Regions from separate parts of the Corynebacterium kozikiae genome, predicted to be linked through region 1. Evidence: riboswitches for the same ligand, from Rfam matches in the RefSeq annotation. Region 1 holds a riboswitch; the other holds the start of a gene.
The links. Region 1 has a riboswitch for cobalamin ahead of NQ018_RS10355 (energy-coupling factor ABC transporter permease). Riboswitches for the same ligand answer to the same signal wherever they lie in the genome.

Region 1 (7,708 bases):
GATAAGAAGCGTTCCCGTATTAACGTGATCAGCCACCTGCTTTCCACCATCCCCTATGAGCACATTGAGCGCGAGCTGCCGGAGATCCCGGAGCGCCCCGAGTCCAACAATGACTACGAGCGCCCGCCGCGCGAAGACTTCCGCTACGTGCCCGATGTTGCGGCGCAGTTGGAGGTAAAGGGCGAAAAGAAAGGGAAAAAGTCAGGGAAGGGCAAGAAGACGAAAAAGTCTGGCAAGTAGGCTGAGGGCTTGAGGGAAGCGTTCCGACGCCCCCACGCCGCACCTCCAAAGGCCCCAGGGCCCCCAAGATTGTGGGGTGCTGGGGTTTTTAGTTGAGGAGTTCTTCAAGGACCGTGAGCACGCCATGCTCGGTGTTTGGCGGGGCGATGCGAGTGGCCACCTCTTTGATTTTGGGGTGTGCGTTTTCCATTGCCACCGCGGTCCCCGCGGCTTGTAGAAGCTCGAGGTCGTTGAGGAAGTCCCCGAAGGCGATGGTGCGTTCCATGGGGATGTCCAGTGCCTGTGCGAGCAGACGCAAACCCACGCCCTTGTTGGCTTCCGGTGCCATGAGGTCAATCCAGTGCGCACCGGAAATCACCAGGCTGAGGTCCGGCGCCACGCCGCGCAGCAGGGGAGCGGCCACGGTTTCCGCATCGGGGAAAGAAAACACGGCAAGTTTAATCACCTGGTCATTGACGTGCTCGTGCAGGTCCTCCACCCGCTCGAGGCGGTGGTAGTACTTGATGCCCTCTTTCAGAAATTCGTTGTCGGTGCGGCTCACAAAAGCTCCGTCGGCCCGGCAGAGCACCACGCCCCAGTCCAAGTCAGTGTTCTCGATGGTTTCGATCACCGCGTGGGCGTCCTTGGGGGCAAGGGTGGTGGTGGAGACGATCTCGCCCTCGTGGTACACCACAGTGCCGTTTTCCGCGATGACGCTGATCTGGTTGCCTGCAACCCGATCAAACTGGTCCAGCAGGGTGTAAAGCTGGCGCCCACTCGCCGGGGCGAAAGCCCACCCCTGCGCATGGAGGCGGTCCAGCAGCGGCCAGAAGTCATCTGGGATTTGGTGATTGCCATCCAAGAGGGTGCCATCCATGTCCGTTGCAATCAGGCCGGTGTAAGTGCCGCGGCGGGGTGCAGAAGTTGGGGCGGGGGTGGGGATATTCATGCCAAATTGGTCTTTCAAGTTATTCACTAGGATTCATGTGTGCTGCACCCATTGTGCCAGTTCGGGAGGACAGCATGGGCCCGCAGTTCTGCGCGTGAAACCAAAGGGGGTAGTTGTGCCCCTCACATCCACATTTCTATGGTGATCTGAGCCACCCGAAGTGTGCGCTGATGGTAAGAATGAGGGCATGGCTCTCAAACATGCAGATCACAAAGATTCCCCGGTGCGCGCCTATGTGCTCAACTCCACGGGCGTGCTGGAACTCAACCGCCCCAAGGCGTTGAACTCGTTGAATCACGAGATGGTGGACATCATCGACCAAGCCTTAAGCGAGTGGGAAACCGATGATGCAATCCACCGCGTGGTGATTTACACGGAGTCCAACAAAGGCTTCTGCGCCGGCGGGGATGTTCGCGCAGCCCGCGAGCACATCCTGGCGGGCGAGGAAGAGCGCGCTGATGCGTACTTTGTGGAGGAGTACGCCATGAACAACCGCATTGCCACCTTCCCCAAGCCCTATGTGGCGTTGATTGACGGCGTGGTGATGGGCGGTGGCCTTGGGGTGTCCGTGCATGGTTCCCACCGTGTGATCAGCGAGCGTGCCTTCGGAGCAATGCCGGAAATGGCGATCGGCTACATCCCAGACGTGGGCGTGCCCTTTGTGCTGCAGCGGGTGGGGCAGGCGTCCCTTGCGCTCGCTAACTTTGTGGTGCTCACCGGCTGGCGCCTGAGCGCCGCTGATTTGCTGTGGACGGGCATCGCCACCGACGTGGTGCATTCCGAGCACATGCAGTTGTTCCGGGAGATGCTCATTGCGGAGGACATCGATGACGCCCTGGAGCGCTACGGCACGGAACTGGAGGAGGAAAGCGAGCTGGCCAAGTGGGCCGAGGACATCGAGGCCACCTTTGCCGGCCCCAGCTTTGCCGAAATCGAGCAAGCGGTTGCCCAGCATCCCAATGAGAAGTTCCGCGAGCTCGTAGCCCAGCACTTCGCAGCAGCCTCCCCGAGCGCATTGGTGGCTGCGGCCGAACTCATGGCAGCCAGCGCGAAATGCACCACGGTCCGCCAAGAATTGGACCTTGAGATCACCTTGGGTGAGTACGTCCGCCGCCTTCCGGACTTTGTTGAAGGCGTGCGCGCGGTGCTGGTGGACAAAGACCGCCAGCCCAACTTCCCACCAGCAGTCGATGTCGCGGAGGTTCGCGCAGCGCTTCGGCAGTAATCTTCAGCGATCGCCTAGGCGCTGCTCCCCGGGATACTTGCGCCTGCTTCGACGCCACCGCCGCGAGACTGCATGTAGAAGCGCCACGCCCGGGCCGCGTCGATACCCTCCGGCACCGGCGTGCGTTCTACCGCCTGCATCACCTCCGAGGTGAGTGGCGGAAGCTGGAGGCTTGGGGAGCGCAGCAGGAAGGTGCCTTGGTGTTCCCCGATGGGTCCGCTCCAGAGAATCCAGGCTTGGAGGATGGACTTTGCGGCGCTGACCGCGAGGGGGCTTGTTTGCGGCGTGGTGAACTCTTTGAGTCCGTGCTCGAGGGCGAAGTCGAGTGCCCCGCGTGCGAGCTTTGCTGCTGGGAACTGGGAAAACCCGGGGTGAAACCAGGACCAAGTTCCGTCCACGGCGAGCAGCAATGCCTGCAGTTCGTGCTCGCCCACTCGGACCATGCTGTGGGTAAGGCTGACATCGCCCACGCCTTGCTGCCAATCCTGCGCCCCAAAGGTGGCCTCGGCGAACAGCTTGTGCTCGTGGGCAAGGTAGAAGGCGTCCGACGCCACCTCCGCAGTGGTGATCGCAGAGACTAGTTGCTGCGTCTGCAGGTTGACCGTGGTGATGGTGCCTTTCTGATCACGCAGGTGAAATAGGTGTGCGGAATCAGCTATTTGGTGAGCGGCCTGCTCTGGCGTTGCCTCGATTGCACCCCCATTTGCACCCTTATCGAGGTTTCCCTTGGCCACCGCAAGGCCGCGGGCGGCGGCATAAGAGGTGAGCGCACGTTCCAGATCCAAGTCCTTGGGTAGCTGGCCCAGTCCCAGTGTGATTGCAGCTCGTGGGGTGAGTGCGAGGGCATCACCGACCATCACCACTACGTGAAAAGCTTCGTGTTCTGTGCCTTCTGGTGTGGGGTCAGTGATAGGTACCTGGAATACGGGACCGTTTCCATGCAGCGTGCGCGCGGCGGCTACCAGATCAGGGTGGAAGGGGTGCGTGCCGCTGAGTTCCGGGATATTCCAGGTTTGGTTGTTGTGTGCCCATGTCCAAGAGTTGTGCGTGCAGTGGGCAACCACGATGCCACGGAAGCCAACGGGGCCCGCTGCGCTGTCGGCAATAATCTCGTAGTTGGGGGTGCCACCTACGGGGTTGAATCGCACGTTTTCAATCTGACCCAGGTTGTGTTGGAACGCCCAGGACTTCTCAATTTGGTGGAAAAAGCCGTCGGTGAGGACATCCTTGAGCTGGGTAGGGTCTGAAACATCCACAGGGTGCTCACTTTCGCAGTGCAGGGTCCGAATTGCATGGTCCGAATGTGGGCCGCGTATAGGGGCCAGTACCAGCGTAGTAGCTCTTGGCTCCTTGGTTGCGGAGGCCGGCGGCACGTGCGATGACCGTCGGTATGAAAGTGAGGAAGCTTGACCGGGGGGGTTCTGTGGGGTGGCGAGTGAGGAGCTGAGTGATAAGGTCATTACCGAGGGCGCAACAACGGGAATGCCGGTGTAAATCCGGCAGCGGGCCCCGCCACTGTCACCACCAAATACGCAGGTGACCTCACTGCTTTCGGGCGGGAAGGGGAAACCACTAAGGATTTGCGGGTGGAAGCCAGGAGACCGGTTGCGCCCCAAAGGTATAGCGCAAGCCCACGGGGATCTGGGCTCATACGGAAAGAAGTGTAAAACTTATGCATATTGCAGAAGGGTTCCTCCCCGTCACGCATTGTGTGGCGTGGGCAGCGGTAGCAACGCCGTTTGTAGCACACGGCGCAGTGGCTGTGAAGAAGCAGCTCAAGGCTCAGCCGGAAACCAAACTGCTGCTCGCCGCAGCCGGCGCGTTTAGCTTTGTGCTCTCCGCAATCAAAATCCCCTCCGTCACTGGATCTTCCTCACATCCAACAGGTACGGCGCTGGGAGCAGTGCTGTTCAAACCACCGGTCATGGCTCTCTTGGGCACCTTGGTGTTGTTCTTCCAAGCGCTGCTGCTTGCCCACGGAGGCATCACCACCCTAGGGGCCAATGTGTTCGCAATGGCGATTGTGGGCCCGTGGGTGGCTTATGGCGTGTGGCGGGCAAGCCGCGGCGCCGGGGCGAGCATGGACCTAGCGGTGTTTCTTGCGGCGCTATTGGGCAACCTTGCCACATACGTTGTCACCGCCACCCAGTTGGCGTTGGCGCACCATGCGCAGGGTCTGGTGCAGGCGTGGCTTACGTTTATGGGGCTGTATGCGCCTACCCAGGTTCCCATCGCGGTGATTGAAGCGATTGTCACGGTGCTCATTGTTCGTGCACTGAGCAAGATTGCCGTACCTGAGTTGCAACGCCTCGGTTTCCTACCAGAGCCAGCGCAGCCGGTGGCACAGAAAGTGGGGATCTAGGCCATGGCAGACACACTCAAGCACACAAAGGCCGGCTCAACCCCAGGCGAAAAAGGCTCCAAGGGCAGCTCCTTGCTGCTCGCCGGAATCGCCATCGTGGTGGCCGCATTCCCCATGTTCATCAACCTTGGTAATCGCGACTCCGAAGAACCCTTCGCAGGCACTGATGCCGCAGCCGAAGGCCTGGTGGAGGAAGTCAATCCGGAATACGAGCCGTGGTTTGACCCCCTCATCGGGGAACTCCCCGGCGAGGTAGAGTCCGGGTTGTTTGCCCTCCAGGCGGCACTCGGCGCGAGCGTGCTGGGCTACGCCATCGGCGTGTACCGCGGGCGCACCAAAGAGCAGGAGCGCACTCAGGAATAACTTCCTGCCTCCTCGAAAAACACCCCAACACCCCAACACCCCAGCCCCCTAAGACTTTGTGAGTACATGAATCAGCTCGAATACGCCGCGCTGCACAGCCGTTGGGCCCCACGCCCCGCGGCGGAGAAGGCGCTCCTGCTGCTGGGGGTGCTGGTATTGGTGGTGGCGCTCCCTTTCGGCTACGCCTGGTTGCTGATCGCTGGGGTGCTCACCGCAACTGTGATCGCCGCGCGGCCGCCGCTGAAACTGCTGCTCGCGCTGGTAGCAGCGCCCATCGCTTTCTTGGTGGTGGGCGTGCTCCCACTGGTGGTGGCGATCACCGGCGATGGCCTGGTACTCATCGACGGCGGTGTCCGCAACGCCGCAACACTGCTTCTGCGCAGCTTGTTGGCCACGTGGGCCACTGTGCTCTACGCGCTCACCACGCCGCTGCCGCAGACAATCGCGCTGTTGTATCGCCTTCACATCCCAGGGTTCATCATCGAGCTCATGGTCTCCATGTATCGCATGGTGGCGCTGCTCGTGGCCACCGCACGCAGCGTCTTCTTGGCCCAGCAGGCCCGGTTGGGGTATTCGAGTAGGCGCCGCTGGGTGGCGTCGGCAGCTTCTTTGGGGGCGAGCCTGTTTGTTACCTCTTTTGCGCGGGCCCGCCGCCTTGCCGAGGGCCTGGAGCTGCGCGCGGACCCCCAAGCAACGCTTGTAGCTGGTGGTGAGCTCGGCGCGCATGGGCGGGCGGGATTCCTGTGTGTGACGCTCGCGTTGTTAGTGTGTATCGCAGGTATTGGTGCGATGCAGGAAGGCTTGCTGTGGTGAGGTCGTTGCTCGGGTGCACAGACGTGCACTTTTCTCGCGGTGAGCAGCACATTCTGCGCGGCGTCACCCTCAACATCGCCGCAGGTGAGCGTATCTGTTTGCTGGGTAGAAATGGCGCGGGCAAGTCCAGTCTCATGCGGATTCTGGCGGGGTCTTGGCGTGCCGACGCCGGCCAGGTGCTGATCAACGGCGCGCCCGTTGCGGCGTCGCGGAAGGCACGCAATCAGGTGCGCGCGTTTGTGCAAATGGTGTTGCAGGAGCCAGACGACCAGCTCTTTGCCACCTCAGTGGCCGCAGACGTAGCTTACGGACCTACCAACATGGGGCTGGATGCTGCGCAAGTGCAGGAGCGGGTCGAGGAGGTACTCGCGAGCTTGGGCATCGCCGATCTTGCTGACGCTGTGCCACACCAACTTTCTTTTGGCCAGCGCAAAAGGGTGGCCCTCGCCGGCGCGCTTGCGATGCGCCCGAGCGTGCTCCTCCTTGATGAACCCACCGCCGGGCTGGACCCCGAGGGCACCAGCGCCCTGATTGAGACCCTGGAAAACCTGGGTACTGCGCTGCTGTTTTCCACCCATGACGTCAACGCTGCCTGGCGCTTAGCTACCCGCTTCGTGGTGCTCCACGATGGTGAGCTGCATTCCGGCGGGGTGGAAATGATCACTGATCACGCATTCATGAAGGCCGCCGGTCTGGAGGTGCCGTGGGCACCCATCGTCTCGGCGGCCTTGGGGCGTGAGGTCAAGCAGCCTTCTGAATTGCTTTAGATTTCCGCGCTCGGGGTGCGCTTTGGCAGCACCTTCGGCCGAGCCCCGGCGATTTCCTCCACGATGCGGATCACCTGGTTGGAGTAGCCAAACTCGTTGTCGTACCACACGTAGAGCACGAGGTGGTTGTTGCCGTTGGCGATGGTTGCCAGGCCGTCCACAATGCCCGCGTGGGTGGTGCCCACAAAGTCCGTGGAAACCACCTCTGGGGAGTGGATGTACGCGATTTGCTGGCGCAGATCGGAGTGCAGCGCCACCTTGTCCATCAGCTCATTGACCTGATCCCTAGTCACGTCTTGATTGAGGGTGAGGTTGAGCACCGCCATGGAGACGTCGGGAGTGGGCACCCGGATGGCGTTGCCGGTGAGTTTGCCTTCGAGCTCGGGCAGCGCCTTGGCCACGGCCTTTGCGGCGCCGGTTTCCGTGAGCACCATGTTCAACCCGGCGGCGCGGCCACGGCGCTCGCCCTTGTGGAAGTTGTCAATGAGGTTTTGGTCATTGGTGAAGGAGTGCACCGTTTCCACGTGACCGTTGATCACGCCGTAGTGGTCATTGAGCACCTTCAACACTGGGGTGATGGCGTTGGTGGTGCAGGAGGCGGCGGTGATGATGGTGTGCTCATCGGTGATCGCCTCGTGGTTGATGCCGTACACCACGTTCAGCAGGTCGCCCTTGCCCGGCGCGGTGAGCAGGACGCGGGACACGCCCTTCGACTGGAGGTGCTGGGAGAGGCCTTCGCGGTCGCGCCAGCGGCCGGTGTTGTCCACCACGATGGCGTTGTTGATGCCGTACTCGGTGTAGTCCACGCTGGCGGGATCGTTGGAGTAGATCACCTGGATCTTGGTGCCGTTTGCCCAGATCACGTTGTTTTCTTCATCCACGGTGATGGTGCCGTTGAACGCGCCGTGGACGGAATCGCGGCGCAGTAGGGAAGCGCGCTTGACCAGGTCTTTGTCACCGTTTTTACGCACAACGACGGCGCGCAGTTTCACCCCACCGTAGGCTGCTTC
Region 2 (7,708 bases), on a different contig from region 1:
CCGGGCCGGAAAGCGGACCCACAGCAGTATTGATGAACACGATCGCTTCCGTGTTCATGCCGTTGATCCCGATGAACCACCATACAGCACCCAGAATGATGCACAGGCCAAAGGTGATAAGTGCCAGGGCGCGCAGCAGCGGTAGGTAGCGCGGCACATGCCACATCATGCCGCGGCGCCCGGCCACAAACCCCACGAGGATGCACGGGCCCAGCATGAAGATCACGCCGAAAAAGCTCAGAGGCTGGCTTGCCACTATGATCGCGCCCGCCACAAGCTGATCCAGGTAGCTTTCCACCATAGGCGCCGCCATATTGAGTTTTGCCATGTCTATGACGCCACCCATGACAACCGAAAGCGCAGTCAAGAGCCCCATCACACCAATCCACACCACCGCAAGCGCGGCGGCGATGGTCAACAGGGCCTTGTCTTTGAGGCGCACCACCAGGCACATTGCCATGCCGGCCAGCCCGTAGAACACCATGATGTCTCCCCAGAACAGGAAGATTGCATGCAACACACCGAAACCCGCGAGCCAGGCGTATCTGCGCAGAATCACGCGGGTGGCACGGTGGCCTTTTTGCAGTTCCCGGGCGTAGATCATCCCGATGCCGTATCCCAGCAGCGTGGAGAACAGGGCGATGCCGCGCACATGCACGAACATTGCGCCAAACAGGCCGGCCATGGAGTCGGCGGTGTTGCGCACGATCCCGAATCCAGTCTCCCCCGCGTCCCCCGACCACGCCGTAATTGCATTTGCAATGGCGATGCCTAATAAGGCAAAACCACGCGCGAGGTCGGGGGCAACAAGTCTGCGGGAATACTGCGTATCCAGGGAATCCATGCCCTCCTTTTTACTATGAGGAGGAGGAAGAGCGCCCTCGACGCGGCTGCCACATCACCACGGCAGTTGAACGCGGCACGTGCACAATCTCCCCTTTGGGCCTGGCTACTTGGCGGCGCAGTTGCTCATTTTCGCGCTTGAGCTGCTCATTTTCGCGCTTTAGCTCAATGATGGCTTTGATCCCCGCAAGGTTGACTCCCTGATCCTGGGAAAGCGACTGAATCTCCCGCAACATGGAAATATCGTTCTCGCTGTACCTACGCCCGCCACCAGATGTGCGCTCCGGCGTGACCAGACCCATGCGGTCATAGGTGCGCAAAGTCTGCGCGTGCATCCCGGAAAGCTCCGCAGCAACCGAGATCACATAGGTTGTCCGTTCTGTACTCATGGTTCTCACCTCCTAAGCGTTGCCCGCCCATCCCTGGCGCGGGTCAAATCCGGCATCGCGCTCCGCCTGCGCATAGGTTCGCAGTGCGGTTGTGGCATCTACGTCGAGCGTCGGCGGCACTTGCACAACGACGCGCACAAGGAGGTCTCCAGCAGCGCCAGTCTTGCGCGGCACTCCTTTCCCTCGCACGCGCAACACGCGCCCGTCGGGAGTTCCCGCCGGGATCTTCACAGTCACCCGACCATCGAGCGTGGGCACGGAGACGGTCCCGCCGAGGGCTGCCTCGGCGAAGGAGATTGGCACCGTAAGCTCAAGGTCTTGGCCGTCGCGGGTAAAGACGGGGTCGGCGTCAACGTGGACGGTCACAAAGAGATCGCCTGCTGGGGCGCCGTTGTGCCCGGCTTCGCCCTGGCCTGCGAGGCGAACTTTTTGGCCGTCGCGGATGCCCTGTGGGATGCGCACCGTGATGTCCCTGGTTTTGCGCTGGGTACCGGTGGCGTTGCAATCCGGGCAGGGGTCGGTGATCTTCTTGCCGGTACCGCCACAGTCTTTACACGGTGCACTGAAGCCAAAGGCACCGCGGTTCTCACTGGTAAACCCTGTTCCTTGGCAGGTGGGGCAGTTCTGCGGTTGGCCCGACTTCGCGCCCGAGCCGTGGCAGGTTTGGCACGGAACCTCACCGGTGAGCTTTACCGGAATGGTGGTGCCGCGCGCGACCTCGCGGAAGCTAATTCGGATGGAGGTTTCTACGTCTTGTCCCCGCGGCGGCGCAGTTGTGTTGCGAGTACCACTGCCGCGGTTGAAAATGCCACCGAAGATATCCCCCAAAGGGCCCTCTTGGCTAAATCCTCCGCCTCTTTGAGTGAAGATGTCTTGGAAGTCGAATCCTTCTTGCGCTTGGCGAAACCCGCCGGGAAAGCCGGCGCCTCCTGCCTGACCAAATCCGCGAGACGCCATCCGGCGGAAATCGTCATACTCTTTACGCTTTTCTGGGTCACCCACCACGTCATATGCCTCGGCCACGGCTTTGAAGCGCTCCTCCGCGGCTGCGTTGCCGGGGTTGGAATCCGGGTGGTTTTCGCGAGCAAGCTTGCGATACGCCTTTTTAATCTCCGCCTCGGTAGCGGTTTTGGATACACCGAGGTCCTTGTAGTAGTCCTTCTCAGCCCACTCTGGTTTTGGTGCCATAATGCGCACACCTTTCTTTCCTGTTCACTAAAAGTTGAGTCTAGTGGACGCAACGCTCACGTTGGAGTTTTTATTGCACCCTGGGTGTGCGAGCGAAACCCAGCCGTGCACGTGAGCGCATAAAAACACCACGCGGCCAAACACTCGGCAGCGTGGTGTGATGGGAGAAGAAAGAACCTAACCGCGCGTGTACTCCTGACCCGGTACGGAATCAGGCAGGGCCAACTCTGGGGCGATGGTGCTTTCTGGGACAAGCTTGAAGTACTCGAGGGCCTTACGCACATGCTCCGCGGCATCGACGTTCAGCGGCGACTCACACCACATGGCGTAGGGAAGGTTGATAAAGCGGTTTTCCTTCACGGCCGGCAGATCCTTGGTCACCGGGTGACTGCGCAGCAGCTCCACTTTCTCTTCCAGCGTTTGGCCGGGGTAATCCACAAACGCGATGGCGTCGGGTTGCTGCTCAGCGATTGCCTCCCAGTTCACCGATACCCACGTATCCTCCACACCCTCCATTGCGTTCTTGGCGCCTGCCGCCTCGATGATGCCCTGAGGAGCGCCCCAACGGCCAGAGGTGAATACGGTGTCAGTGCCGGAGTCGAAGACCAGCACCACGGGCTCCTTGGTTGCTTCCGGTGCGGCCTCCAGCGCGTCTAGGCGCTTGTCAAAGCGCTGCACGGCCTCCTTGGCCTCCTTCTCATTGCCGGTGAGCAGGCCAATGTTGTGGAGGTCTTCGCGCACTGCGTCGTAGGGGTTGATCACCCCGCGGCCCTCCCCGTCCTGCTGACGGCAGGACTCCGAGAGCACGTAGGTAGCAATGTCGTACTCGGCCAAGCGCTCTGGGGTGATGCCCTTGTCTTCGCTCAGACCGTAGCCCCAGCCAGCCACGTAGACGTCGGCTTGCGATGCCACGATCTCCTCAAGCGTGGGGTACTTCTCCGCGATCTCTTCCTTCGACGCGATGGCGTCACCGTAGGCGGCCTGCAAGATGTCCAAGTCGCGCTGCATGGAGCTCACGGCGGTCACTGCGTCAATTGCGTCGGCAGCCAGCACGAGGGACATGATGTTACCGTCATTGACCAGCATCTTCTTGGCTTCACCTGGGTAGGTCACCTCCTGGCCACAGTTGGTCAGGGTGATCGACGCCTGATCGCCCTCCGCTTGCGGCGCATCACCTGAAGAGGTGCAGCCCACGAGGCCGAGGCCACACAGAGTAAATACTGCGAGGGTTTTGTTCCAAGTTTTCATGGGGTTTCCTCCATCCCAAAATGGGGTTTTGTTCTAATTAGTCTTCAAATTTTTCAGTGAGCAGGTGCGGATGCCGGAGAGCCTCCACGTGCTCGATGTGGGAGCGCACCCCAAAGACCTGTTGCACAACGTCTTGCGTGAGAACGTCAACAGGCGATCCGTCAGCGAATACCGAAGCCTCATGCAGCACTATCACGCGGTCGAAGTAGGTGAGGACGAGGTCGAGGTCGTGAATCGCCGCAACGACGGTACTGTGAGACTCTCGCACCATATTGAGCACCTGATGCTGGTGGCATACATCGAGGTGGTTGGTTGGCTCATCAAGCAGGAGGAATGGGCTCCGCTGTGCGATACCACGGGCGATCACCACGCGCCTGCGCTGGCCGCCAGAAAGCTCACCGCTATTGCGCCCGGCGAGGTTCTCAATCCTCATGAGCTGGATCGCGGCCTGAACGGCCTCATGATCGCTGGCCCGCATCACTCCAAAACGCGAAGAGTACGGGAGGCGGCCCAAGCTCACAAAGTCGATAACTTCCATCTCAAAGGGAGGCTGCTCCTCCTGCGCCACAAACGCGAGTTGCTGTGCCCGCTGCCGCGCCGGCATCGACCGCAAGGACTCCTCACCGACGAGGATCTTCCCACCACTGGGTTCCATGACACCTGCTAGCAACTTAAGCAGGGTGGACTTCCCCGCACCGTTCGTGCCCACGATGGCCGTCATTTGTTCCGGCTGCAGCGTGAGGTCCAGATCCCGCAAGATTGGCTGATCGCCGTTGTGGTACGAAAAGGTCAGGCCGCGCGCCTTGAGGAGCGCGCCATGTTGCACACAATTCATTCCATACCTCCATAGCGATAACTATTCTTCGCCATCAGGTAGAGGAACAGCGGTGCACCGATAAGTCCCGTGACCACGCCGAGCGGCATCTCCTGGGAACCACCAATCACACGCGCCAACACATCCACCCAGAGCATGAACAACGCCCCGCCCGTGAGGGCAACCGGAATAAGCAAGCGATGCGACGCGCCCACGAGAATTCGAGCAGCGTGGGGAATCACCAGGCCCACAAAGCCGATGCCCCCGGCCACGGCCACAATCGAGCCAACCAGCACCGACTGTGCAAGAAACAAACCCATCCGCAACTTAGGCACTTCCACACCCACGGCTGCGGCCGTCTCCCGTCCCGTTGCCAAAGCGTCCAACTGTCTACTCCACATCACAAAGTATGTGCTCACCAGCAACACCGCCACGAGCGGGAACCAGAGCTTTGCCCAGGTAGCGCCCGCGACACTGCCCAACATCCAGAACATCACGGACTGCGCTGCACGCGGATCTGGGCCTGCAAACACCATAAAGCTGGAGAGTGCGGAAAACGCTGCCGAGAGCACCACGCCACCCAGGACGAGGCGCAGAGGCGTCAAACCAGCGCGCGTGCGAGCAAAAGCCATGATGGCAAACGACGCAGCCGCCGCACCCACCAGGGCGCCCACGGTGAGTGCGGAAACGGGCAGGCTGCCAAACCAGCCAAACAGAATGACAGCAGTAGCACCCACACCTGCGCCTGAAGAAATACCAAGAATGTAGGGGTCTGCAAGAGGGTTGCGGACAAGCGTCTGCATGGCCACGCCAGACACTGCAAGACCAGCACCAACAATGAGAGCCAACAAACTCCGAGGAAGACGCAGATCCCACACAATAGAATCCACACTCTTGGGTACGGCGGCCTCCTGGCCCAAGACGTGCGACGCCAAAACGGACCACGCTTGAGAAAAACTCACCTCTGCAGAGCCCAGCACAAGGGCTGCAACCAAACTCACACAAGCGAGAGCGCAGCCCACACCGATAATCACGGAAGCCGTGAGAATTCGCCGTTGCATGGGCAAGCCAACGTGCCTTTCATAGTGACCAGAAGCAGATCGCGCACTCCCGATCATCCCACTCGGTGCAAGGTTTTCGGACTCCATAAGACAAGAATCTCGGCCATCTGTAATGAGCTCTTCCCAGGATGCCCAGTGGGCTCACCCAGTTCACGGCCAAGTGCTTACGTTACCGCTGCGCGTCAGTTCCAGATTCTCACTGGATTCCCGTTGAACACCGACTTTCACATTGATCTTTGCGAAATGAACTATATATTCATGAACGAAGATCAGTCCTAGGCTAACACACGAAAATGAGCCCCCAACCGAAACTGGTTCGGGGGCTCATTGCTCTCTGCGCGAGCAGCAGGCTACTCGGCAGGCGCTTCTTGCGGCTGCACTACTTCTTGTGGCTCGGCCGGGTCGGCGATGATCACCATTGCAGTACGCAGGAGGCGCTCGCCTGCTTGGTAGCCTCGGCGCAACACGGTACCAATCACCTTTTCGTCTCCAGTGGAGAGGTCCTGCACGGCCTCGTGACGCTCGGCATCAAAGGGGTCACCCTCTTCAGCGAAGGCTTCCACCTTGTGGCCGTCGAGGACGCCCACCAACTTATCGCGGAAGACTTTGAGCGGTCCCTCGGCGAGGTCACCGTGCTTCTCGGCGAGCTCAAGGTCATCGAGCAACGGCAGCAACGTGGTGATCACCTGTGCTTTTGCCAGCTCTACCGTTGCTTGGCGCTCCCGCTCGGTCCTACGCCGGTAGTTAGCGTACTCCGCGGTGATCCGTTGCAGATCTTCAGTGCGCTCATCAAGCTGCGCCTGCAGATCGCCTGCGGCACCCGCCTCATGGCGATCCACCTCAGAGCCATCCACCTCAGCGCCCTCTAGGGTTTCGGCGGCACCTTCCGCTGCAACCTGTTCACCTTCGGCGCTGGGGGCGTCGGTAAGCAACTCCTCCTCAACCTCGGGTACGTCGGGGTTTTGGTTTTGGTCAGACATTACTTCTTGTCCTCGTCCTCATCTACAACCTCTGCGTCCACCACGTTGGGGTCGGCGTCAGCGGCATCCTGGGCGTTGGCCTGGGCTGCTTCGGCTTCGTAGATTTGCTTGCCCATTTCCTGGGATTCGGTGGAGAGCTTGTCTACGGCTGCCTTGATGGCCTCGATGTCGCTGCCCTTGAGGGCCTCGTCCACGGCGTCGGCGGCTTCGTTGACCTTGGTCTTCACGTCCTCAGAAACCTTCTCGCCGTTTTCCTCCAGGAACTTACGGGTCTGGTAAGCCATGGACTCAGCGGAGTTGCGGATTTCCTGCTCCTCGCGGCGCTTCTTGTCCTCTTCCGCGTGGGCCTCGGCGTCCTTCACCATGCGGTCGATCTCTTCCTGGGAGAGGCCGGAGCCGTCCTGGATCTTGATGGTGTTTTCCTTACCGGTGCCCTTGTCCTTGGCGGTGACGTGGACGATGCCGTTGGCGTCGATGTCAAAGGTCACCTCGATCTGTGGCACACCCTGTGGCGCAGGCGCAATGCCGCCGAGCTCAAAGGAACCAAGCAGCTTGTTGTCCGCCGCCATCTCACGCTCGCCCTGGTAGACCTGAATCTGCACGGATGGCTGGTTGTTTTCAGCCGTGGTGAAGGTCTCGGAGCGCTTGGTCGGAATGGTGGTGTTGCGCTCGATGAGCTTGGTCATCAAGCCACCCTTGGTCTCAATTCCCAGGGAGAGTGGGGTGACGTCCAGCAGCAGCACGTCCTTGACTTCGCCGCGGAGCACACCGGCCTGGAGTGCAGCGCCAACTGCCACTACCTCGTCTGGGTTCACGCCCTTGTTTGGCTCGCGGCCACCGGTGAGCTCCTTGACCAGGTCAGATACTGCAGGCATGCGGGTGGAGCCACCCACCAGCACCACGTGGTCGATCTCGGAGACGGACACACCGGCATCCTTGATTACCTGGTTGAACGGGGTCTTGGTGCGGTCCAGCAGATCCTGGGTAAGGCGCTGGAACTCAGTGCGAGAAAGCGTCTCGTCCAGGAACAGTGGGTTCTTGTCTGCATCAACGGTGATGTATGGCAGGTTCACGGTTGCGCTCTGGGAGGAGGACAGCTCAATCTTTGCCTTCTCGGCTGCTTCGCGCAGACGCTGCATGGCCATCTTGTCCTTGGAGAGGTCCACGCCGGAGGACGCCTTGAAG

Region 2: linked by a shared signal. The riboswitch ahead of NQ018_RS09725 (FecCD family ABC transporter permease) and the one ahead of NQ018_RS10355 (energy-coupling factor ABC transporter permease) in region 1 are both predicted to bind cobalamin.

The regions. Positions count from the first base shown of each region.
Region 1 covers NZ_JANIKJ010000024.1:8,672-16,379, reverse strand. Annotated here, with positions in the region: gene ppk2 (polyphosphate kinase 2) at 1-240, shown strand, start outside; gene NQ018_RS10370 (HAD family hydrolase) at 329-1,168, opposite strand; gene NQ018_RS10365 (3-hydroxyisobutyryl-CoA hydrolase) at 1,356-2,393, shown strand; gene NQ018_RS10360 (DUF6882 domain-containing protein) at 2,408-3,649, opposite strand; cobalamin riboswitch at 3,871-3,997, shown strand; gene NQ018_RS10355 (energy-coupling factor ABC transporter permease) at 4,066-4,755, shown strand; gene NQ018_RS10350 (energy-coupling factor ABC transporter substrate-binding protein) at 4,759-5,118, shown strand; gene cbiQ (cobalt ECF transporter T component CbiQ) at 5,185-5,931, shown strand; gene NQ018_RS10340 (energy-coupling factor ABC transporter ATP-binding protein) at 5,955-6,698, shown strand; gene NQ018_RS10335 (glyceraldehyde-3-phosphate dehydrogenase) at 6,695-7,708, opposite strand, start outside.
Region 2 covers NZ_JANIKJ010000019.1:24,849-32,556, forward strand. Annotated here, with positions in the region: gene NQ018_RS09700 (DUF418 domain-containing protein) at 1-844, opposite strand, end outside; gene NQ018_RS09705 (heat shock protein transcriptional repressor HspR) at 858-1,232, opposite strand; gene dnaJ (molecular chaperone DnaJ) at 1,245-2,420, opposite strand; gene NQ018_RS09715 (ABC transporter substrate-binding protein) at 2,598-3,668, opposite strand; gene NQ018_RS09720 (ABC transporter ATP-binding protein) at 3,706-4,503, opposite strand; gene NQ018_RS09725 (FecCD family ABC transporter permease) at 4,500-5,543, opposite strand; cobalamin riboswitch at 5,593-5,778, opposite strand; gene grpE (nucleotide exchange factor GrpE) at 5,894-6,523, opposite strand; gene dnaK (molecular chaperone DnaK) at 6,523-7,708, opposite strand, start outside.